2 regions of the Dietzia sp. IBK-p2-15D genome follow, and region 1 is predicted to be linked to the other one. Evidence: predicted binding sites of a transcription regulator. Region 1 holds the regulator's gene; the other holds the start of a gene.
What was found. The regulator LexA, encoded in region 1, represses DNA repair genes until DNA is damaged. The targets are predictions, from matches to a motif close to CGAACANNTGTTCG.

Region 1 (11,225 bases):
ACCGTGTACTCCGCGACCATGCGGGTGGTGGTGGCCGGAGCCGGTGTCGTCGGACGGTCGATCGCACGCGAACTCGTGACCGGCGGCCATGACGTCACGCTGATAGACAAGCGCTCCACCGTGTTCTCGGCCGACCCGGTCGACGGGGCGGATCAACAGGTCGGCGACGCCTGCGAGCTCAGTGTCCTCGAACGGTTGGACGTGCAGGCGGCGGACGTGGTGGTGGCCGCCACGGGTGATGACAAGGCCAACCTGGTGGTGAGCCTGTTGGCCAAGACCGAATTCGCGGTGTCCCGGGTCGTCGCCCGCGTCAACGATCCCCGCAACGAGTGGCTCTACGACGAGCGCTGGGGCGTCGACGTGGCGGTGTCGACGCCCCGGCTGATCGTCTCGGTCGTCGAGGAGGCGGTCTCCGTCGGCGACGTGGTCCGTCTGATGACCCTGCGCCGTGGAGGCGCGAACCTGGTGAGCGTGACGCTGCCGGACCAGACCCCGCTGGCGGGGCGGTCGGTGTCCCGCGTTCGGTTTCCCCGGGACGCCGCCCTCGTCGCGATCCTGCGCGGCGGGCGGGTGATCGTCCCCGAACCCGACGTTCCGTTCGAGCCCGGCGACGAACTGCTCGTGGTGGCCCCGGAGGAGGTCGAGGCCGATATCAGCGAGGTCGTCCTGGGCGGGTGACCGTCACCGCGATCTCCCGTCCGTAGTCCCATCCCGGGGCCAGCGGCAGGTCGTCACCGCTCCAGAAACGGCCCGGGTCGTACCAACTCGCCTCACCCGCGGGCAGGAGTACACCCATCGCCTCCAGGGTGACCCCCACGACCTCCGCGCAGTACGCCGCCTCCATACGCATCGCCGCACCGGCATCGGATCCCGAGCGGCCGCTGCGACCCCTGGCGTCCGGCCGCGTCCCACGTGCCGCCCACCGTCCCCGTGCCCACCTCGCGGTGAGACGTCCCGCGGAGGGGAAGGACACCCCGTTCAACCGGGCGATCGACGCCAGTAGCGCGTCCTCGTGTTCCCCACCCACCTCCGGGGAGATCTGGCGGAACCACGCTCGTTGGCCGTACGGCCCGGCCCACTGCCGGACAGCCGACTCGAGGTCATGCAGCTGCACCCCACGCTGGTGGCGACCCGTCCACACGTCCGGCAGCGCCCGTCCCATCTCGGCGTGCCACAGCAGCGGCGGCATGTCGTCCAGGACCACCGCGACGCCCACGTGATTGACGGGTGCGTTCGTCAGGGTCTGGATCAACCGGTCCGCCGTGCTCCGGCCGCGGAAGAGCCAGAGGTCCCCGGTGCGGGTGCGGTGCGCCGCGGCGGCCAGGGGGACGGTGTCGACGCTCATACCGCGATCCTGCCAGGCCGCCCGTGCGTACCCGCCTAGTCTCGGCCGTATGGCTCCCAGAGGACGACAGTGGCTCAAGGTGATCGGCGCGGCGGGTGCAGCGGGGGTGGCCGCCACGGGGATCCTGGCGGCCCGTTCCGAGCGGCGTCGGCGTTCCTACGAGCCCGATGAGGTGCGGGAGCGGCTGCACGAGCGCTACGCGAGGATCCAGAGTCGGCGGGACGGCGTCGTCGACTAGGGACCGCGCCGGTCGGAGCCCGGGGACGCGAGTCGATATCCTTGCGGAACCATGCCGTCGTCCTCCTCACCCACCCCCGATCTCCGCCGAGCCCGAAACGAACTCTTCGCCCGTCTCGACGATGTCGGCACCCTCGACGCCCATCGTCTCCGGTCCCGGGTCCGGCGTGCCCGGGTCGACCAACTGGATGACCTCGGACGGAGGATCGACGAGGCCGCCGAGCGCGTGCGGCGCCGATCAGAGTCGATCCCCACCCCCCGCTACCCGGAACAGCTCCCGGTCAGCGCACGCAAGGACGAGATCGCCGAGGCGATCCGGGACAACCAGGTGGTGGTGATCGCCGGCGAGACGGGGTCGGGCAAGACCACCCAGATCCCCAAGATCTGCCTGGAACTGGGGCGCGGGGTCAAGGGCATGATCGGCCACACCCAGCCGAGGAGGTTGGCCGCCCGCTCCGTCGCCGAGCGGATCGCGGACGAGCTCGGGGTGGAGATCGGTGGCCCGGTCGGTTCCGCCGTCCGCTTCGACGACCGCACCAGCCCCGAGACGGCGGTCAAGCTCATGACCGACGGTGTGCTGCTCGCCGAGATCCGGCGTGACCGGCTGCTGCGGGCCTACGACACGATCATCATCGACGAGGCCCACGAACGCAGTCTCAACATCGACTTCCTGCTGGGTTATCTCAAGCAGATCCTGCCCCGTCGCCCGGACCTCAAACTCGTCATCACTTCCGCCACGATCGACCCGGACCGTTTCGCCCGTCACTTCGCCGGCCCGGAGGGGCGCCCGGCCCCGGTCATCGAGGTCTCGGGGCGCACTTATCCCGTGGAGGTCCGGTACCGGCCCCTACAGGTCGTACACGCCGATCGCGTGGTCGACCTTGATCCCCTCGACGCGCTCGCCGACGCCGTGGCGGAACTCTTACGCGAGGACGACGGTGACGTACTCGTGTTCCTCTCCGGTGAGCGTGAGATCCGCGACGCCGAGGAGGTGCTGCGGGGCCGGAAGTTCCCGAGCACCGAGATCTTCCCGCTGTTCGCCCGCCTCACGGCAGCCGAACAGCAGCGCGCGTTCCGGGCCCATTCCACCCGGCGGGTGGTCCTGTCGACCAATATCGCCGAGACCTCGGTGACCGTGCCCGGCATCCGCTACGTCGTGGACACCGGCCTGGCGAGGATCTCCCGCTACTCCACCCGGACCAAGGTGCAGCGACTGCCCATCGAGCCGGTGTCCCAGGCCTCCGCCGCCCAACGCGCGGGACGCTGCGGCCGCGTCGCCGACGGGATCTGTATCCGCCTCTACTCCGAGGAGGACTTCGACTCGCGCCCCGAGTTCACCGACCCGGAGATCCTGCGGACGAACCTCGCCTCGGTGATCCTGTCCATGGCGGATCTGGACCTGGGCCCCGTCGACGACTTCCCGTTCGTGGAACCCCCGGACCGCAAGGCCGTCCGGGACGGCCTCACCCTGCTCTCCGAACTCGGGGCGGTGAGGGTCGACGACGACGAGCGCCCTCACCTGACCGAGGTGGGCCGTGACATGGCGGCACTCCCCCTCGATCCCCGACTCGCCCGGATGGTGGTCGAGGGCCACCGCAACGGTTCGCTGTCGGACGTGCTGGTGGTGGTCGCCGCACTGACGGTGCAGGACGTCCGCGAACGTCCCGCGGAGGAGCGGGACAAGGCAGATCTGCTGCACCGCCGCTTCGCGGACAAGACGTCCGACTTCCTCGGATATCTCAATCTGTGGAGGTACATCACCGAGCAGCGCCGTGAGCTGTCCGGCAGCGCCTTCCGCAAGATGTGCAAGGCCGAGTATCTGCACTGGCTACGCATCCGAGAGTGGCAGGACCTCAACGCCCAGCTGCGGAGCATGTGCCGTGAACGAGGGTGGCATCCCGCGTCCGGACACGCCGCGGAGGACGACCTCCACAAGGCGGTCCTGACCGGTCTGCTCACCAATGTCGGTATGCGAGACGAGGAGACCCGCGAGTTCCGGGGCACCCGGGGCATCCGGTTCCAGGTGTTCCCCGGGTCGGACCTGTCCAGGAAGCCTCCCCGCTGGGTGATGGCATCCGAACTCGTCGAGACGTCCCGGTTGTGGGCGCGTGACGTCGCCCGGATCGATCCGGGGTGGATCGAGCAACTCGGGGGTCACCTCACCCGCACCCAGTACTCCGAACCGCACTGGTCGGACGCCCAGGGTGCGGCGATGGCGTATGAGAAGGTGCTGCTGCTGGGATTGACCGTGGTGGAGGCGCGGCGGATCCTGCTCTCCAGGGTCGACGCCCCGCTCGCCCGCGAGATGCTCGTCCGCCACGGGATCGTGGAAGGACGCCTGGATACCCGGGTCCCGGTCATCCGCGAGAACGCCGAGGCCGTGGAGCAGGCCCGTGAACTGGAGACGCGGAGCCGCCGTCGGGATCTGGTGATCGACGACGAGGCATTGGTGGCCTTCTATCTCGATCGCCTGCCCGAGGACATCACCTCCGGCCGGCATCTGGAGTCCTGGTGGAAGAAGCGTGGTCATCGCGACCAGGAGGCCCTCCGTCTCACCCCCGAGGACATACGCACCTCCGAGGCGGTGCCCGATGCCGCCGATTTCCCGCCCCTCTGGCGTCAGGGAGAGCGGAGTTTCGAACTGCGGTACGCGTTCGATCCGGGCGTCACCACCGACGGGATCACGGTGCGCATCCCGCTGCCGCAGCTGTCCTCGGTCACCACCGCCGGGTTCGAATGGCTGGTGCCGGGGCTGCGGGAGGAGCTCTATACCGAGATGCTCCGCACGCTGCCCAAGTATCTGCGTCGACTGTGTTCTCCGCCCGCCGAGTTCGCGTCCCTGTTGGCGGGAGACGTCTCGCCCCGGTCCGCCCCGTTGTCCGTCGCGCTCGCGCGGGCGCTGTCTACTCGGATCGGTACCACGGTCGACCCGCGTGACTTCGATCAGAACCAGCTACCGGGCCATCTCCGGATGCGTTTCGAGGTGGTCGACGGGGACGAGGTCGTGGCCTCCGGAACGGATCTCGCGCAGTTGAGGACCCGGTTGGTGGACAGGGTACGGGCGACCCTCAACGCCCGTCTGGTACCCGACAGGGGGCCCTACCGGGAGTGGACATCCGACACCGTCGGCGACCTCCCGCAGTCGGTCACCGGCTCGGTGGACGGGGTCGAGGTGACCGTCTACCCCGCCCTGCGTGTCGGTGGGGACGGAATTCACCTCGTGGCGTGCGCCACGGAGGACGAGCGTCGATCCACCCAGGCGTCGGCGGTGCTCACGCTGGTCTCGGCCGGCCTGGTCTCCGCGGCGTCGATTCTGCGCGGCCGTCCGGTCCAGCAGCGACTCGCGCTCACCCAGTACCCGCACGGAGGGATGGAATCCCTGGTGTCGGATGCATCGCTCGCTGCGAGTGGGCGGATCATCGCCCGGCGAAAGGGCGCACCGGTTCTCACGGTCGCGGAATTCCACGAACTCCAGGCCACTGCGCGGGCGGAGGTCCCCGGTGCGGTGGCGTCCGCGATCTCGTCGGCGGTTCCCGCGCTGATGGCCGCCCAGTCCGTGTCGGGCCGTCTGGCGGGGGCGCCCGCAGATGTCGCCGACGATGTCCGTCCTTCACTGGACTTCCTCGTCGGGCGCGGATTCCTCGCCCGCCATCCCTCGGATGTGCTTCCACATCTGGAGCGACATGTGCGGGCGGTCGGCCTCCGGTTGGACCTCGCGGAGAAGTCACCCGCCCGGCACGGCGAACTCACGGCGAAGTTGAACCGCTCCGAGTCGATCGTCGAGGAGGCGTGCGCCGCGCTGCGGCGGCGGCCGGGTGGCGCACGGGCGTGCCGCGACCTGCGGTGGATGCTCGCCGAGTACCGGGTGGGGCTGTTCGCGCAGTCACTGGGTACCGCCCGGCCGGTCTCGGCAGAGCGGATCGACAAGGCGGTGGCGTCTGCGCTCGCCCCGCGGTCGTCCCGATGATGCCGCGTGGTCAGCGGCTCGCGCGGCGCTCCCGGAGGGCGATGATCTCGCGTTCGAAGTCGTCGGCCGAGCTGAACTGCTTGTACACGGACGCGAACCGCAGGTAGGCGACCTCGTCCAGATCCTGCAGAGGGCCCAGGATGGCGAGCCCGATCTCGTGGGCGGGAACCTCGGACGCACCGCCGGATCGCACAGCGTCCTCGACCTGCTGGGCGAGGCGACGCAGAGCGTCCTCGTCAACCGATCGTCCCTGGCACGCGCGGCGGACACCGCGGACGACCTTGTCCCGACTGAACGCCTCGGTCACCCCGTTCCGCTTGAGAACCGTCAGCAGGGGCGTCTCCAGCGTCGTGAACCGGTGTCCACACCGGGGGCACTCCCGGCGACGCCGGATCGCCTGACCCTCGTCGACGGATCGTGAGTCGATTACCCGGGAGTCCTCGTGGTGGCATGTCGGGCAGTACATTCCCGTGGGGCCCTTCGTCGACCGGAGTTCACGCGTCTCGGATCGTGCCTGACGGAACGCGGGGGCGGTAGACCACCGCCCACGGTCCATTCTAGGAGGCCCGCTGCCCGGTCACGCGTAGGCGGGTCCACCGAGGAAGGCCACTGCGAGAAGCATGATCACGCCGAATGCGATCCCGCACGCCAGTAGCGCCCAGGCCGGCACGTCGTCGACGACCCCGGTGGACGCCGGGGCCTCGACATGGCACGCCCGCACGCGGTCCGTGGAGACCGGGCGCACGAGCACGCGGCGACCCGGGGCGACCGACGTGACGGCGGCCGGACGGGCGGTCACCCGCGGCCGGACGAGATTCTCCGCACGCGAGGACGTGACGGCGGGCCGGCTGCCCTCCGGTCGGGCCAGGGGGCGTCGCGGCGCACGGGTGGACCGCGCCGACACGTCACCGGGCCGGTCGAGGTGCGCGACCCGTCCACGATGGTCGTCGGGGCAGACCTCGGTCCACCGCGCGGCCGGACGTGGGTGGGACTGAAGCTCGACAACGGTCATGGTGGCTCCCTACTCGATACGGTGTGCGATCGTGATTCGCACACCTGTATGTGTTTCTCAGTACATCTGTTCGAATCCGAACTCCCCTAGAGTTGTATCACGCGACTCCGACACAGTCACGATCCACGGAGGAATTTCTTCGAACACGTGTGTGGCGCGCCGCAGCCCGTGGCACTAGGGTGTAGACAGATCACAGCGTCGAACATCCATTCGCCGAAGGGACCACACGAGATGCCGAAGCCCGATTTCGAGTCACTGACGGACCGACAGAAGAGCGTTCTGCTCCACATCCACGACACCGTCAAGGAGCGTGGCTATCCGCCGAGCATCCGCGAGATCGGGGACGCGGTCGGCTTGCAGTCCACGTCGTCGGTGGCGCATCAACTCCGCACGCTGGAGAAGAAGGGCTTCCTGACGCGGGATCCGCACAAGCCGCGGGCGGTCGATGTCCACGGTGTCCCGGGGCAGAAGTCACGGGGCCGTCGGTCACCTGCTCCGGAGCCCCAGCGTCCGGGCGGCGCGGTCGAACCCGTCTACGTCCCCGTGCTCGGCCGGATCGCGGCGGGCGGGCCCATCCTCGCGGAGCAAGCCGTCGAGGAGATCTTCCCGCTGCCGTCGGACCTCGTCGGATCAGGCGATCTGTTCATGCTCAAGGTCGTCGGCGAGTCGATGATCGACGCCGCCATCTGCGACGGCGACTACGTGGTGGTCAGGCGGCAGAACGTCGCGGACAACGGGGAGATCGTCGCCGCCATGATCGACGGGGAGGCGACGGTCAAGACCTTCCGGAACGACTCGAGCGGAGTCTGGTTGCTGCCCCACAATCCGTCGTTCAGCCCGATTCCGGGCGAGCACGCGACGATCCTCGGCAAGGTCGTGACAGTGTTCCGGAAACTCTGAGTCCCGGTTCGAACGACGCGCCGCCCGTCCCCGCAGGGGTCAGGCGGCGCCGTCATGTGGACCGCGGGCGGCGAACTCGTCCAGTTCGCCGGCCACGGACGCGGGCAGTCGGACCACCAGCCGGGTTCCGTCCTGGGTGTGTTCCTCCTCGACCACTGCGCCCTCGGCGTGGACCCGAGACACCACGTCCCCGCGGGAGTACGGGACGGACAGGGTCACCTCGGTGTCCCCCGAGGCGACGATCTGCGTGATTCGCTCGAGGAGTTCGTCGACACCCTGCCCGGTGACCGCCGAGACGAACACGGCGTCGGGCAGCGCGTGGTGCAACTCGGTGAGGACCACGGGATCCGCGGCGTCGATCTTGTTGATCACCAGGAGTTCCCGAGGCCGCTCCGCGTTCTGCTCCTCGACCACCTCGTTGATCACCTTGCGCACCGCCTCGATCTGGCGGAGCGGGAAGGCATCCGAACCATCCACGACGTGGAGGAGCAACTCGGAGTCGACGACCTCTTCCAGTGTGGACCTGAACGCCTCGACCAACTGGGTCGGCAGGTGTCGGACGAATCCCACGGTGTCCGTGAAGACGACTGCTCTGCCGTCAGGCAACTCGGCCTTGCGCGTCGTCGGGTCGAGTGTGGCGAACAGGGCGTTCTGAACCAGGACGCCGGCTCCGGTGATCCTGTTGAGCAGGCTCGACTTCCCGGCGTTCGTGTATCCGGCGATGGCGATGGACGGCACCGGAGTGGAACGCCGTCGGTGCCGTTTGGTGTCTCGGGCCTGCTTCATCCCCTTGATGTCCCGGCGCAGACGGGCCATCCGCTCGCGGATCCGACGCCGATCGGTCTCGATCTTGGTCTCACCCGGGCCACGGAGACCGACGCCGCCGTTGCTCCCGGCACGACCGCCCGCCTGGCGCGACAGCGACTCGCCCCACCCACGCAGACGGGGGAGCATGTACTCCATCTGGGCGAGGGTCACCTGGGCCTTGCCCTCACGGCTGGTGGCGTGCTGCGCGAAGATGTCGAGGATCAGCGCGGTACGGTCGATGACCTTCACGTTGACCGCCTTCTCCAGCGCGAGCAACTGTCCCGGGGTGAGTTCGCCGTCGCAGATGACGGTGTCCGCGCCGGTCGCGGCGATCACGTCCTTGAGGACGCTGACCTTGCCCGACCCGATGTATGTGGCGGCATCGGGCTTGTCGCGGCGCTGGATGAGCGCGTCGCACACTTCCGATCCCGCGGTCTCGGCGAGCTGGGCGAGCTCGTCCATCGCGGCGTCCGCCTGCGCGGCGGACCCTTCGGTCCAGACACCGACGAGCACGACCCGTTCGAGTCGGAGCTGGCGGTACTCGGCGTCGTTGACGTCCTGGAGTTCGGTGGAGAGTCCCGCCACCCGGCGCATCGAGGATCTCTCCTCGAGCTGGAAATCACCGATGGACGGATCGAGGTCGCGTGTCGGCCGGTCAGCGGCCGTGTGATCAGTAGTCATTCGGGTTCATCTTCTCACACCGGGCCCCCCGGTGTCCCGTGCGAGACGGTGTGCTACCGACCACGGTGGTAATGACCGCGGGCGACGAGTGTGGACGGCCCGGTGAGCGAGGACCCGGCCTCGGTGAGTGAGACCTCGACCTCGCCGCCGGGGACCACCACGACGACGTCGCCCGTCGCCTCCCCCGAGTCGGCCAGCGCGGCGACCGCGGTCGCGACGATTCCGGTTCCGCAGGACATGGTCTCCCCTGATCCCCGCTCGTGGACCCGCATCGAGACCCGACCGTCCACCATCGGGGTGGCGATCTCGACGTTGACGCCGTCGGGGAAGAAGTCCCGGTCGTACACCGGGGTCTCCTGCACCGGCAGCCCGGCGAGGTCCGCGGCGTCCAGATCGGGGACCACACAGGCGAGGTGCGGATTTCCCATGTCGACGGCGAGTCCCGCGAAGGTCCGGCCACCGACCTCCGCCGAGGACAGTCCGAGCAGACGCGGCTCCCCCATGTCCACCCGCACCACCGCGTCATCACCCGAGTGGGAGAGGACCTCGGCGGGGCGGGCCCCTGACCGCGTGCCCACCGGGATGGAGCCGGACTCCGCTCTCCCGGTCGCGACGAGGGCGTGGGCGAAGACCCGGACCCCGTTGCCGCACATCTCCGCGATGGAACCATCGGCGTTGCGGTAGTCCATGAACCAGTCCCCACCGTCCACGCCGGGCGGCAGGGTCGCGAGCACGCCCCGGTCGACGAGGGCTCCGGCGGTCGCGATTCTCAGGACTCCGTCGGCGCCGATTCCGGCACGCCGATCGCACAGTGCCCGTACGAGGTCCACGTCGAGGTCCAGGTCGGCCTGATCGTCCGGGAGGATCACGAAGTCGTTGAGGGTGCCGTGGCCCTTGAGGAAGGCGATACCGTCGGGCTGCGAGGCCTGGCGCGTCGAAGTCATGGCGAAATCGTACTCGCCGGCGGGGGCCGTTCCGCACTGTGGAAATGTCGGATGATGCCGGACGGTACGCCCACTAGAGTCGGCCTGGAGAACGGTCCCCTACCTCCAGGAGAGCATCGATGTCCGAACGCATCACTGTCGGCGGAATCCAGGTCGACGAGGTCCTGTACGACTTCGTCAACTCCCAGGCGATCCCGGGCACCGGGGTCGATCCCGACGCGTTCTGGGCGGGCGCCTCCGAGATCTTCACCGAAATGGCCCCCCGCAACCGCGAACTGCTCGACACCCGCGACCGGTTGCAGTCCCGGATCGACGCCTGGCACCACGAGAACCCGGCGCCGATCGACCCGGGCGCCTACAAGGCGTTCCTGCGGGAGATCGGGTACCTGGTGCCCGAGCCCGAGTCCGTCTCCGTCACGACCGAGAACGTCGACGCGGAGATCGCCACGGTCGCCGGCCCACAGCTCGTCGTGCCGGTCATGAACGCCCGGTTCGCGATCAACGCGGGTAACGCCCGCTGGGGTTCGCTCTACGACGCCCTCTACGGCACCGATGCGATCCCGGAGTCCGACGGCGCCGAGCAGGGCTCGGGATACAACAAAGTCCGCGGGGACAAGGTCATCGACTGGGCCCGTGAATTCCTCGACGACGCCGCACCGCTGGAGTCGGGCAGCCACGTGGGCTCCACTGCCTACGCCGTGGTCGACGGAGGCCTGCAGGTGACCGTGTCCGACGGGTCGACCGCCCGGTTGGCGGCCCCGGAGAAGTTCGTGGGCTACCTGGGCGAGCCCTCGAGCCCGTCCTCGGTCCTGCTGTGCAACAACGGTCTGCACATCGAGATCCAGATCGACCCGGACTCCCCCATCGGCTCGACCGACGGCGCCGGCGTCAAGGACGTCGTCCTGGAGTCCGCCGTCTCCACCATCATGGATTTCGAGGACTCGGTCGCCGCCGTCGACGCCGAGGACAAGACCCAGGGCTACAGCAACTGGCTGGGTCTCATGAAGGGAGACCTGTCCGAGGAGATCACCAAGGGCGACAAGACCTTCACCCGTGTCCTCAACGACGACCGGGTCTTCACCGCGCCCGATGGTTCGGGTGAAGTCCGTCTCCACGGCCGCTCGATGCTGTTCGTGCGCAACGTCGGCCACCTGATGACCAACCCGGCCGTGCTCGACGCCGACGGCAACGAGATGCCCGAGGGCATCCTCGACGCACTGGTCACCTCGCTCGCCGGCATGCACGGGATCGCCGAGGGCAACGAGCGCCGGAACAGCCGCCACGGGTCGATCTACATCGTGAAGCCCAAGCAGCACGGGCCGGAGGAGGTCG
Region 2 (11,225 bases), on a different contig from region 1:
CGGACCGCTACATCGAGGGCACGTGTCCCATCTGCGGTGACGACGGCGCCCGCGGCGACCAGTGCGACAACTGTGGCAACCAGCTCGACCCGGCCGACCTGAAGAACCCGGTCTCCAAGATCAACGGCGAGACCCCGAAGTTCATCGAGACCGAACACTGGTTCCTCGACCTGCCCGCCCTCGCGGACTCGCTGGGGGACTGGCTCAAGGGACGCAAGGACTGGCGACCCAACGTCCTCAAGTTCTCGCTCAACCTGCTCGAGGACCTGCGCCCGCGTGCTATGAGTCGCGACATCGACTGGGGGATCCCCATCCCGGTGGAGGGTTGGCAGGACCGCGGCGACAAGAAGCTCTACGTGTGGTTCGACGCGGTGGTCGGCTACCTGTCCGCCTCCATCGAGTGGGCGTGGCGCTCGGGGGAGCCCGAGGCGTGGCGGCGCTGGTGGACCGACCCCGAGGCCGTGTCCCACTACTTCATGGGCAAGGACAACATCACCTTCCACTCGCAGATCTGGCCGGCCGAGCTCATCGGCTACGACGGCCGGGGCGCCCACGGCGGCGAGCCGGGGGCGCTGGGCGCGCTGAACCTGCCCACCGAGGTGGTCTCATCCGAGTTCCTCACCATGTCCGGGTCCAAGTTCTCGTCCTCGCGCGGCGTGGTGATCTACGTGCGCGACTTCCTGGCCGAGTTCGGCCCCGACGCGCTGCGCTACTTCATCTCGGTCGCGGGGCCGGAGAACCACGACACCGACTTCACCTGGGACGAGTACGTGCGCCGCACCAACTCCGAGCTGGTCGGCGGCTGGGGCAACCTCGTCAACCGCACCGTGTCGATGGCACACAAGAACTTCGGCGAGATCCCGCGGCCCGGCACCCTGTCCGACATCGACGCCGAGCTGCTGCGCGAGGCGGAGTCGGCCTTCGCCACCGTCGGCGCGCACCTCGAGCGCTCGCGGTTCAAGGCCGGCGCCACCGAGGCCATGCGCATCGTCGGCGCCGCCAACCGCTACATCGCCGCCACCGAGCCGTGGAAGCTGGCCAAGGAACCCGACCAGCGCGAGCGCCTGGGCACCGTCCTGCACACCGCGCTGCAGGTCGTCTCCGACGCCAACACGCTGCTCACCCCGTACCTGCCGTCCGCCGCGCAGCAGATCCACGGCGCGATCGGCGGGCAGGGTGTGTGGGCCGCCGCCCCGCAGGTGCACGAGGTCACCGACGACATGCCGGTCGAGCTCGTCGGAGTCGGGCTGCCCGACGCGGGCCGCAGTTACCCGGTGATCATGGGTGACTACGCCGCCGAGCAGGCGCGGTGGGAGCGCACCGAGATCACCCCGGGCACCCCGCTGGCCAAGCCCAGCCCGCTGTTCGCCAAGGTCGACCCCGAGTTGGCCGAGACCGGGCCGAGCTGGGCGCCGATCCAGCAGGAGGACTGAGGCGACCGTATGGGTAAGCGCAAACCCCGCCCCACTCCCGTCCTGCCCGAGCCGCTACCCGGGCTCGTCGACGCGCACACGCACCTCTACTCCTGCGGACACCGCACCGCCGACGAGGTGCGCGCCGCCGCCGACCGCGCCGCACTCGCCGGGGTCGCGGCCCTGGTCACGGTGGGCGACGACCTGGCCGAGTCCGAGGCCGTCGTGGCCGCCGCCGAAGCCGACGAGCGGGTGTACGCCGCCGTGGCCGTGCACCCCACCCGGGCCGCCGAGATCACCGACCCCGAGCGCGGCGAGCAGGTGCGGGCGCGCCTGCGCGAGCTCGCCGCCCACCCGCGGGTCGTCGCGGTGGGGGAGACCGGCCTCGACCACTACTGGGTGGGGAAGATGGACGGCTGCGCCGACCCGGCCGAGCAGGAGGAGTCGCTGCGCTGGCACGCCGGGCTCGCCGCCGACCTCGGCAAATGCCTGATGATCCACAATCGCAAGGCCGATGACGACCTGCTGCGTGTGCTCGCGGAGGTCGCCGGCCCGGGCTCGGGCATCCCGCACGTGATGCTCCACTGCTTCTCCTCGCCGCTGGAGGTGGCGCGAGAGGCGCTGGACCGCGGATACGTGCTGTCGTTCACCGGCAACGTCACGTTCAAGGCCAACGACCACCTGCGCGAGGCGGCCCGCCTGGCCCCGGCCGGGCAGTTGCTCGTGGAGACCGACGCCCCGTACATGGCTCCCGAGCCGTTCCGGGGCGCCCGCAACGAGCCCGGCCTGGTGGGTTACACCGCCCGGGCGATCGCGGAGGTCCGGGGGCAGACGCCGGAGGACTTCGTGGCAGAGGTCGCGGACACCGCCCGCGCGGTGTTCGGCCTGACCGTCTGACGGGCGGGTCCGCCCGGGCCGACGACCGGTGTGGCGCGTGGTACTCGTGAGGTCCGAGGGGCGAATGTAACGAAACGTGACCTGAATACCTCGTCGCCGTCGACTCGTTCCCGCATGTCACGAGGGTCACGTTGCCCCGGCGCGGTCCGCTCGTTACGCTATCGTGATGAAACGCGAACGGCCGTACGGCAGTTCGCGGAGCTACCCGAGGAGAGAACCGACAAGTGGTTGACGACGCACGGACCGACACCCCCACGGGCGCCCGACCCGCCGCGACCCGGGGCATGCTCGCCCCCGTCAAGCGACTCCACGAGTCCCGCTCCACGATGCTGCGGCTGTCCGTCGCCGGGATGCTCACCACCCTCGTGGTGGGTGGCGTGGCGGCGCTCGACCAGCGCACGCAGTACACCCTCGAGGTCGACGGCGAGCAGGTCGAACTGGTCACCTTCAGCTCCGACGTGCGCGCCGCGCTCGCTGACGCCGGCTACAGCGTCGACGACCGGGACGTGGTGATCGCGCCCGGCGACCGCATCGACGACGGCGACACCGTCACCCTCCTGCGCGCCCGGCCGGTCACCGTCGAGGTCGACGGTCGCAGCGAGCAGGTGTGGACCACCGCCACCACCGTCGCCGACCTCGTGGCCGAGCGCGACGACGTCCCGCCCCGCAGCTACGTCAGCCCCCGCATCGACGCCGACGTCCCGCTCGACGGCACCACCGTCTCCGTGGTGACCCCGCGCGAGGCGCTGCTGTCCGACCACGGCGGCCCCGCCACCCCGATGGCCTCACCCGGTGAGACGGTCGGGCAGTTCCTCGAGCGCGCCGGCATCACCCTCGGCCCGCTGGACACCGTCACCCCCGCCCCGGACGCCCCCGTCGAGCCCGGCACCGCGGTCACCATCACCCGCGTGGCCGTCGCCGAGGAGACCGCGGTCGAGCAGTTCAAGGCCCCCGAACAGACCACCGAGGACCCCGAGGCCACCGAGGGCGAGCGCACGGTCGTCGATCCCGGTGCTCCCGGCGAGCGCGAGGTCGTCTACACGATCACCCGCGTCAACGGCGTCGAGACCGAGCGCGCCCGCGGCGCGGAGAAGGTCCTCACCGAGGCCCGCCCCGCCGTCGTCCGCGTGGGCACCAAGCCGAAGCCCTCCGCGCCGGCCGTCTCGAACGGCGGCGTGTGGGACTCGATCGCCCAGTGCGAGTCGGGCGGGAACTGGAGCATCAACACCGGCAACGGGTACTCCGGCGGACTGCAGTTCGCCGCCGGCACCTGGACCGGCCACGGCGGCGGCCAGTACGCGCCCAGCGCGCACCTCGCCACGCGCGAGCAGCAGATCGCGATCGCCGAGAAGGTCCGGGCCTCGCAGGGCTGGGGCGCCTGGCCCGCCTGCACCTCCAAGCTGGGCCTGCGCTGACCGCCCCGGACGCGACCTTCCGCGGGCAGGCCGAGCCACTCGGCCCGCAGGAGGTGCGCGCGCTCGCCGAGGAACTGGGCATCAAACCCACCAAGACCCTCGGACAGAACTTCGTCCACGACGCCAACACGGTCCGCAAGATCGTCACGGCCTCCGGCGTGGGCCGCGACGACACCGTCATCGAGGTCGGGCCCGGCCTCGGGTCGCTGACGCTGCCGCTCCTCGACGCCGCCGGCCACGTGGTGGCCGTGGAGATCGACCCCGTGCTGGCCACGCGCCTGCCCCGGACCGTCGCAGAGCGGGCCCCGCAGCTCGTCGACGCACTGACCGTCGTGGGCGCCGACGCGCTCGCGGTCTCCGGCGCCGACCTGGGCGGCCCGGGGATCCCGCCGCCGACCGCGCTGGTGGCCAACCTGCCCTACAACGTCTCGGTGCCCGTGCTCCTGCACATGCTCGCCGAGGTGCCGACCCTGCGGACCGCGCTGGTGATGGTGCAGCTCGAGGTGGCCGACCGCCTCGCCGCCGCCCCCGGCTCCCGCGTCTACGGCGTGCCGAGCGTCAAGGCCGGGTTCTTCGGCACCGTCCGCCGGACCGGCACCGTCGGCCGCAACGTCTTCTGGCCCGTCCCCAACGTCGAGTCGGGCCTGGTGCGGATCGACGCCTACCCCGAGGCCCCGTGGGACCTGGGCGAGGCACACCGGAAGCGGGTGTTCGCGGTGGCCGACGCCGCGTTCGCCCAGCGTCGCAAGACCCTGCGCGCCGCCCTGTCCGGGTGGGCGGGCTCCGGCGCGAACGCCGAACTCGCGCTGACCGAGGCCGACGTCGACCCCAAGGCCCGCGGCGAACAACTCACCACCGCCGACTTCGTCCGGATCGCCGAGGCGGCGGTGCGGCTCGGGATCGGACCGGCGCACCGCGAGCCGTAGGCTGGTGGTCATGCCCCGCGACGCCTCCACCCCCGCTGGCGCGCGCGCCGTGACGGCCGTCGCCCCCGCCAAGATCAACCTCCACCTGGGTGTCGGTGACGTCCGCGCCGACGGCTACCACGACCTGCTCACCGTGTACCGGGCCGTGGACCTGTGGGAGCGGGTCACCGTGTCGCTGGTGGACGCCGCCGACGACGACGACGAGGTCGTCGTCACCGGGCCCGGGGCCCCGCAGGTGCCGACGGACCGGACCAATCTCGCCGCCCGGGCCGTCGACCTGCTCCGCGAGGAGGCGGGATCGGACGCCCGGATCGCCATCCGGATCCACAAGGGCGTCCCCGTGGCCGGCGGGATGGCAGGCGGCAGCGCGGACGCCGCCGCCGCGCTCGTGGCCACGGACCGGCTGCTCGGTCTGGGACTCGGCCGAGCGGCGCTGGAGGAGCGGGCCGCGCGGCTGGGCAGCGACGTGCCCTTCTGCATCCGCGGCGGCACGGCGTTGGGCACCGGCCGCGGCGAGAAACTCGCCACGCTGCTGCACGCCCGCGCCGAGCAGCACATCGTGGTGGCCCTGGCCGACGGGGGACTGTCCACCCCGACGGTGTTCGCCGAGTTCGACCGGCTGCGCGCCGAGCGCGACCGGCTGCGCGCGGAGCGCGACCCTGCTGATCCCGGGCGCGACCCGGCTGATCCCGAGCGGGGCCTGCCGCGCGCGGGCGGGGTCGACCCGCTCGTGGCGGCCCTCGCCGGCGACGATCCCGCCGCCGTGGCCGGGCTGCTCGCCAACGACATGGAGGCCGCCGCGCTCTCGCTCATGCCCGCCCTCCGCCGGACCCTGCGCGTCGGCCGGGAGGCCGGGGCCCTGCACGGCATGGTCTCCGGCTCCGGCCCCACCTGCCTGTTCTTCTGCACCGACCGTGACCACGCGATCGCCGTCGCCGCCGAGATCAGCGAGCACGGCGTCGCCCGCGAAGTCCGCGTGACCCGCGGCCCGGTCGGCGGTGCGCACATCGTCGACGACCCCACAGGAAAGTAGAGATGGCCCCCACCAACCTCATCAACCTCGAGCAGTGCTCGGTCTCCTTCGGGATCCGGCAGGTGCTCGACAACGTCTCACTGGGCGTCAATGCCGGCGACCGCATCGGCGTCGTCGGCCTCAACGGGGGCGGCAAAACCACCCTGCTGGAGATCCTCACCGGCGTGGCCGAGCCCGACTCCGGGCGCGTCTCGCAGGTCAGCGGTCTGCGGATCGCCGTGGTCACCCAGCGCACGGAGCTCGCCGCCGACACCGTGGGCCAGGCCGTGGTCGGCAGGCTCGGCCTCGCGGTCCACGAGTGGGCCGGTGACGCCCGTGTCCGCGCGGTGCTCGACGGCATCGGCATCCACGACCTGGGATTGGACACGCCCGTCGCGGATCTGTCCGGCGGTGAGCGGCGCCGGGTATCGCTCGCCGCGGCGCTCGTGCAGGATTTGGACCTGCTCGTGCTGGACGAGCCGACCAACCATCTCGACGTCGAGGGGGTCCAGTGGTTGGCGGACCACCTGGTCGCGCGATCGAGTGCGCTCGTCGTCGTCACCCACGACCGGTGGTTCCTCGACACCATCGCCACCCACACCTGGGAGGTGGTCGACGGCCACGTCGAGCAGTACGAGGGTGGCTACAACGACTGGGTGTTCGCGCGCGCCGAGCGCGACCGCCAGGCCGCGGCCACCGAGTCGCGTCGTCAGAACCTCATGCGCAAGGAACTCGCGTGGCTGCGCCGCGGCGCCCCGGCGCGGACGTCCAAGCCGCGCTATCGCATCGAGGCGGCCGAGGCACTGATCAAGGACGTGCCGCCGCCCCGCGACTCGCTACAGCTGTCGAGCTTCGCCGCGCGGCGCCTCGGTAAGGTCGTGATCGAGCTCGAGGACGCGCGCCTCGATGCCCCCGACGGCCGCACCCTCGTCGACGACCTCACCTGGCGACTGGCCCCCGGCGAGCGTGTGGGCCTGGTCGGCGTCAACGGTTCCGGCAAGACCACGCTCCTGCGCGCGCTCGCCGGTGAGGCCCCCCTCGCCGCGGGTAGCCGCAAGGAGGGCAAGACCATCCGGATCGGGTGGCTGCGTCAGGAACTCGACGACCTGCCGCTGGATCAGCGGGTGCTCGAGGCGATCGAGGACGTCGCCGCCCGGGTGGCGTTCGGCAAGGACGAGCTCACCGCCTCCCAGCTGGCCGAGCGGCTCGGCTTCTCCCCGGCCCGTCAGCGCACGCCCGTCGGCGACCTGTCCGGTGGCGAGCGACGACGCCTGCAGCTCACGCGCGTGCTCATGGCCGAGCCCAACGTCCTGCTGCTCGACGAGCCCACCAACGACCTCGACATCGACACGCTGCGCCAACTCGAGGACCTGCTCGACGGCTGGCCCGGCACGATGGTCGTCATCTCACACGACCGCTATCTCGTCGAGCGCATCTGTGACTCGGTGTGGGCGCTGTTCGGCGACGGCCAGCTCACCAACCTGCCGCGCGGCATCGACGAATACCTGGAGCGCCGTCGTGTCGCCGGGGCGGCGGGCGACTCGGGCAAGGTGTCGCGCTCCGCGCCGGGCGCCGGGTCTGCTTCGGCTGGCGGCTCGGCGGATGGCGGTTCTGCGGCCGGCGCCGCGGGTGGTAGTGCCACGGCTCCCGCCCTCTCCGCCGCCGACGAGCGGGCACTCACCAAGGAGATGTCGAAGATCGAGCGGCAGATGGGCAAGCTCGACAAGCGCGAGGCCGAGCTCCACAAGGCCATGGCCGACGTGTCGGAAGGGGCGATGGACACCGAGAAGCTGGCCGCCCTGGACCGCGAGCTCAAGGACGTCTCCGCGGAGAAGGACACGCTCGAGGAGCGCTGGATGGAACTGGGCGAGCAGATCGAGGGCTGAGTCGCCCGGCCATCCAACCTAGGCAGCCGACTGCGACCCCGGTTCGCGCTCTGCAGCGTGTAGTCGCTGTTCCGCCTGAGCGCGCAAGTACCTCCTTTCGGTGGCGCGACGGTGCCGGGCGTGTGATTGGCGCTGCGATCCGGGGATGCCGTCTCCCGTTCTGCCGGCTTCGGCGGCCTCCTTCTGTAGCCGGGAGCGTTCGGGGTGTCGCGGTGCGCCGAACTCCGCCAATGGGCCGGTGGGGGTGGTGATGACGCGTGTCCCGGGGTCCTTGTCGGGATGGTTCGGACCATGTATCCACACGTAGTCCCCGTCAGTACTCCGGTAGTAGGCCCAGATGCCATCGGTCTTGAGGCGATGGTGGGTGCGGCAGATGCTGCCGAGGTCGTCGCTGGTGGTGTATCCGCCGCGTTGGGGATCGTCGTGGTCGAAGGGGATGATGTGGTCGAGGTCCGTCTTGTCCGCCGGGGTCTGGCAGCCGGGGAAAACGCAGGTGCCGTCGCGACCCCGACAGAAGCGGGCCAGTGCCTCCGAGGGGCTGTACCGGCGGGAGGCCTCACTGTCCGGGTCCGCGAGCGTGTCGATCGCGTCGAGTCTGCGCCTGGCGAATCGCTGCAGTTCATCGGACGTGAAGCGACTGACGGGGCCGTAACCTGCCACGAACAGGCCCCGGAAGTCCGCGTCCCCGTCGTCGTAGGCGTGGATCACGACCCGGCGGGCCGCGGCCATCGCGTCCGGGTCCGTGAGGTGGTCTCCGTCGGGCGCGGGCAGACAGGTCCAGCCGCGGCTCAGGGCGAGGAGGCCGGCGGCCCTGAGTTGCCCGATCGACCGGGGGTCGTCTGTTGCGGCGGTGCGGACCAGACCTTCGATCCGCTCGGTGATCTCCAGGCCGTCGACGGCTGAGAGGGTCGCGGTGAGCAGCGCGAGATCGCCGGTGACCGGCGTCATCTTCACGTTCTGCTCTCGCCGAGCCTGTTGTGCGCGGGCGTCCGCTCCCACGGGGTCGCAGCTCGCGACGTGCTTGCTGAGCATCTTGCGCAGTGGCCCGATCCTGGGAGGGTGGGTTCGGCGCCTCGTCGGTGCGAGTCCCTCGCTGATGCGGCGGTCGAGTTCCGGCATGAGACGGTCCTCCACCAGGGCGGTCTCCTCGGCGATGGCGTGGGCCGCGTCGACTCCGATCCACCCAGTCGTCAGCAGTGTCGCGGTGAGAGGCAGCCGCTCGGTCAGTTCTATGGCGGTGGCCACCAGCCGAAATGCCCCGCGGCGGGACAAAGCCATCGAGGCGCTCACCATGGTCGCCGCCGTGTCCAGGGGATCGCGTCGCTGGTCGTTCTGGGTTGACCTGGATACGCAGTCGTACGCATAGGCCACAGTGCGGCCTTCGGCAGCGTTGATCGCCCGCTGCGCGAGATAGCCGCGTCGCTGTCTGGGCGGTGTCTGTTGTGTTCATGGTTCGACTGTATGTTCGAGGTACGACATGGTCGGGAGAAAAAGCTGGCGCGGTCGTGACCTGCGGTGCCCTGGATGCCCCGTTCAGGGCGCCGCAGGTCAGACGGCACTGCGGTTCAGATGGCACTGCGGTTCAGACGGCACTGCGGTTCAGGCGAAGGCGTTGACGGCAGCAGGCAGCGCGGCGGCGTAGGTGAGGCATGGCGGTACGGCGTGCCACCGCGCCCGGGCGCTCGATGGATACCGGCAGCCCGTGGGCCCGGGCGGCGTCTGCAGCCTCGTGACCTGCGGTGCCCTGGATGCCCCGTCCAGGGCGCCGCAGGTCAGACGGCACCGCGGCTCAGACGGCACCGCGGCTCAGACGGCACCGCGGCTCAGACGGCACCGCGGGTCAGACGGAGGCGTGGACGGCAGCCAGTAGCGCGTCGGGGTCCGTGAGGTCCGGCAGGACGGTGTGGGCGCCGGCGGCGCGGAGGTCGTCGGCGGATACCCTGCCGGTGGCGACAGCCACGCAGACGGCACCCGCGGCGCGCGCCCCGCGGACATCGTGCACGTGATCGCCCACGACCACCGACCGTCCGGGGGTCACGTCCACACCGTGGGCCCGGGCGGCGGCGAGGGCGTCGCGGACGAGGTGGGCGCGGTCCGCGTGGTGATCACCGAACGCGCCGAGTCCGGGGTCGGGCAGCCCGTCGAAGCCACAGAGCCGCAGCTTGAGCAGTGCCGTCCGCCGCATGTTGCCCGTGACGATCCCCTGGTGCAGTCGCGGGTCCGCGGCCAGGGCGGCGACAGCCTCGTGGGCGCCGGGCAGGGGACCGCCACCACCGGCCAGGAGATCGTCCCCGAACGTTTCGCAGCGCCGGGCCACGGCGTCCATGAGGGAAAGGACGACCTCGTCGTCGTCGACACCTATCCCGTTGATCTCGAGCAGATCGGTGAGGATCGCACGGTCGGTCCGACCGGCGAAAGACGCGCCCATGACGGGGTCGCGGCCGAGGAGGTCGGCGAGCGCCGGGGCGATCATGCGGATGCCGAAGCCGGCGGGGTCGAGGAGGGTGAGGTCGAGGTCCCACAGGACGAGTACGTCGCTCACGTCCCGAACGTCTCCAGCAGCGGGGCCAGCCAGGCGGTGAGGAAGGTGCGGAGGTCGTCGTCGGAGCGGGCGTCGGGCGAGTCCAGGCACAATACCGACCAGCCCACGTGCACGCCCACCTCCGCGACCAGGTCCAGGCGGTCGGCCAGTTGCGGGAACCGCTCGGCGGCGGGGACGAGGAGCGCGACCGCGTACTGGCGGGCCCGTTCGGCGGAGCCGGGGTCGAAGATGGGGTTCGAGCCGCCGCCGAGCATGAGCGCGCGCAGGAGGGGATCGTCGAGGATGCAGTGGCGGCCCACCACCACGATCTCCACGATCAGCTCGAGGGGCGTCGTCGCGGCGTCGAGCACATCGGTGAACGCGCCGGTGAGCATGGTGAGTCGCTCGGAGACGGCCTGCGAGACCAGGTCCTCGCGGCTGCCGAAGATGGAGTAGACGGTCTGGCGGCTGACCTCGGCCTGCTTGGCGACCGCGGCGATCGTGACGCCCCCGAAACCGGCGCGCCCGATGACCGCTCGGGTGGCGTCGAGGATGGAGTCGCGGGAGCGCACCCCGCCAGTATCCCGGACGCCGCCGGACGCCGCCGGACGCCGTGCCCGAAAAACGGTGCCCCTAGAAGTCGGCGCCCCTAAAAAACGACGCCCACGTCCTGCCGCACGATCCTGTCCAGCGCGCGCTCGGCGATCGCGGCGATGGTCAGCGACGGGTTGCACGCGGCGGTCGTGCCGGGGATGAGCGCGCCGTCGACGACGTACAGCCCGCGCTGGCCCAGGACGCGGCCGTCGAGGTCGCAGACCTGTCCTATGACGGCGCCGCCGAGCGGGTGCCAGGTGGAGTTGAGCATGCGGTTGGTGTCCGTGAGGTGGCCGGTCGGGCCGGCGATGGCGCGTGCGGTGCGATCGACGTGGGTGAGGATGCCGGAGTCGCCGTCGGCCGGCCAGCGGATGATCCCGCGGTCCTGCGCCGAGTCGTAGACGACCCGACCGCGGTCCGCGCTGACGCCGTAGCCGACCATCACCGTGGTGTGGGGGTCCGGTCCGAACGGTGGGAGCGAGGCCTGATGACGGTGTGAGCGGTGGCGGGGTCGGACCAGTTGAGGCTGCCGTAGACCACCGGTCCGCCCAGGACGGCGCCG

Region 2: a site for LexA is predicted at 9,003-9,016, ahead of AC3DEV_RS08735 (HNH endonuclease signature motif containing protein). Genes of this name have one in related genera too.

What each region holds. Positions count from the first base shown of each region.
Region 1 is NZ_JBYMTK010000003.1:137,930-149,154, reverse strand. It holds gene AC3DEV_RS05945 (potassium channel family protein) at 19-678, shown strand; gene AC3DEV_RS05940 (hypothetical protein) at 653-1,345, opposite strand; gene AC3DEV_RS05935 (hypothetical protein) at 1,395-1,583, shown strand; gene hrpA (ATP-dependent RNA helicase HrpA) at 1,635-5,549, shown strand; gene nrdR (transcriptional regulator NrdR) at 5,560-6,015, opposite strand; gene AC3DEV_RS05920 (hypothetical protein) at 6,127-6,561, opposite strand; gene lexA (transcriptional repressor LexA) at 6,751-7,461, shown strand; gene hflX (GTPase HflX) at 7,501-8,949, opposite strand; gene dapF (diaminopimelate epimerase) at 9,003-9,893, opposite strand; gene AC3DEV_RS05900 (malate synthase G) at 10,013-11,225, shown strand, end outside.
Region 2 is NZ_JBYMTK010000005.1:59,022-70,246, forward strand. It holds gene metG (methionine--tRNA ligase) at 1-1,433, shown strand, start outside; gene AC3DEV_RS08710 (TatD family hydrolase) at 1,443-2,309, shown strand; gene AC3DEV_RS08715 (resuscitation-promoting factor) at 2,534-3,724, shown strand; gene rsmA (16S rRNA (adenine(1518)-N(6)/adenine(1519)-N(6))-dimethyltransferase RsmA) at 3,721-4,650, shown strand; gene AC3DEV_RS08725 (4-(cytidine 5'-diphospho)-2-C-methyl-D-erythritol kinase) at 4,661-5,683, shown strand; gene AC3DEV_RS08730 (ABC-F family ATP-binding cassette domain-containing protein) at 5,686-7,548, shown strand; gene AC3DEV_RS08735 (HNH endonuclease signature motif containing protein) at 7,567-8,943, opposite strand; gene AC3DEV_RS08740 (HAD hydrolase-like protein) at 9,389-10,090, opposite strand; gene AC3DEV_RS08745 (TetR/AcrR family transcriptional regulator) at 10,087-10,641, opposite strand; partial or broken gene AC3DEV_RS08750 (GMC oxidoreductase) at 10,719-11,225, opposite strand, start outside.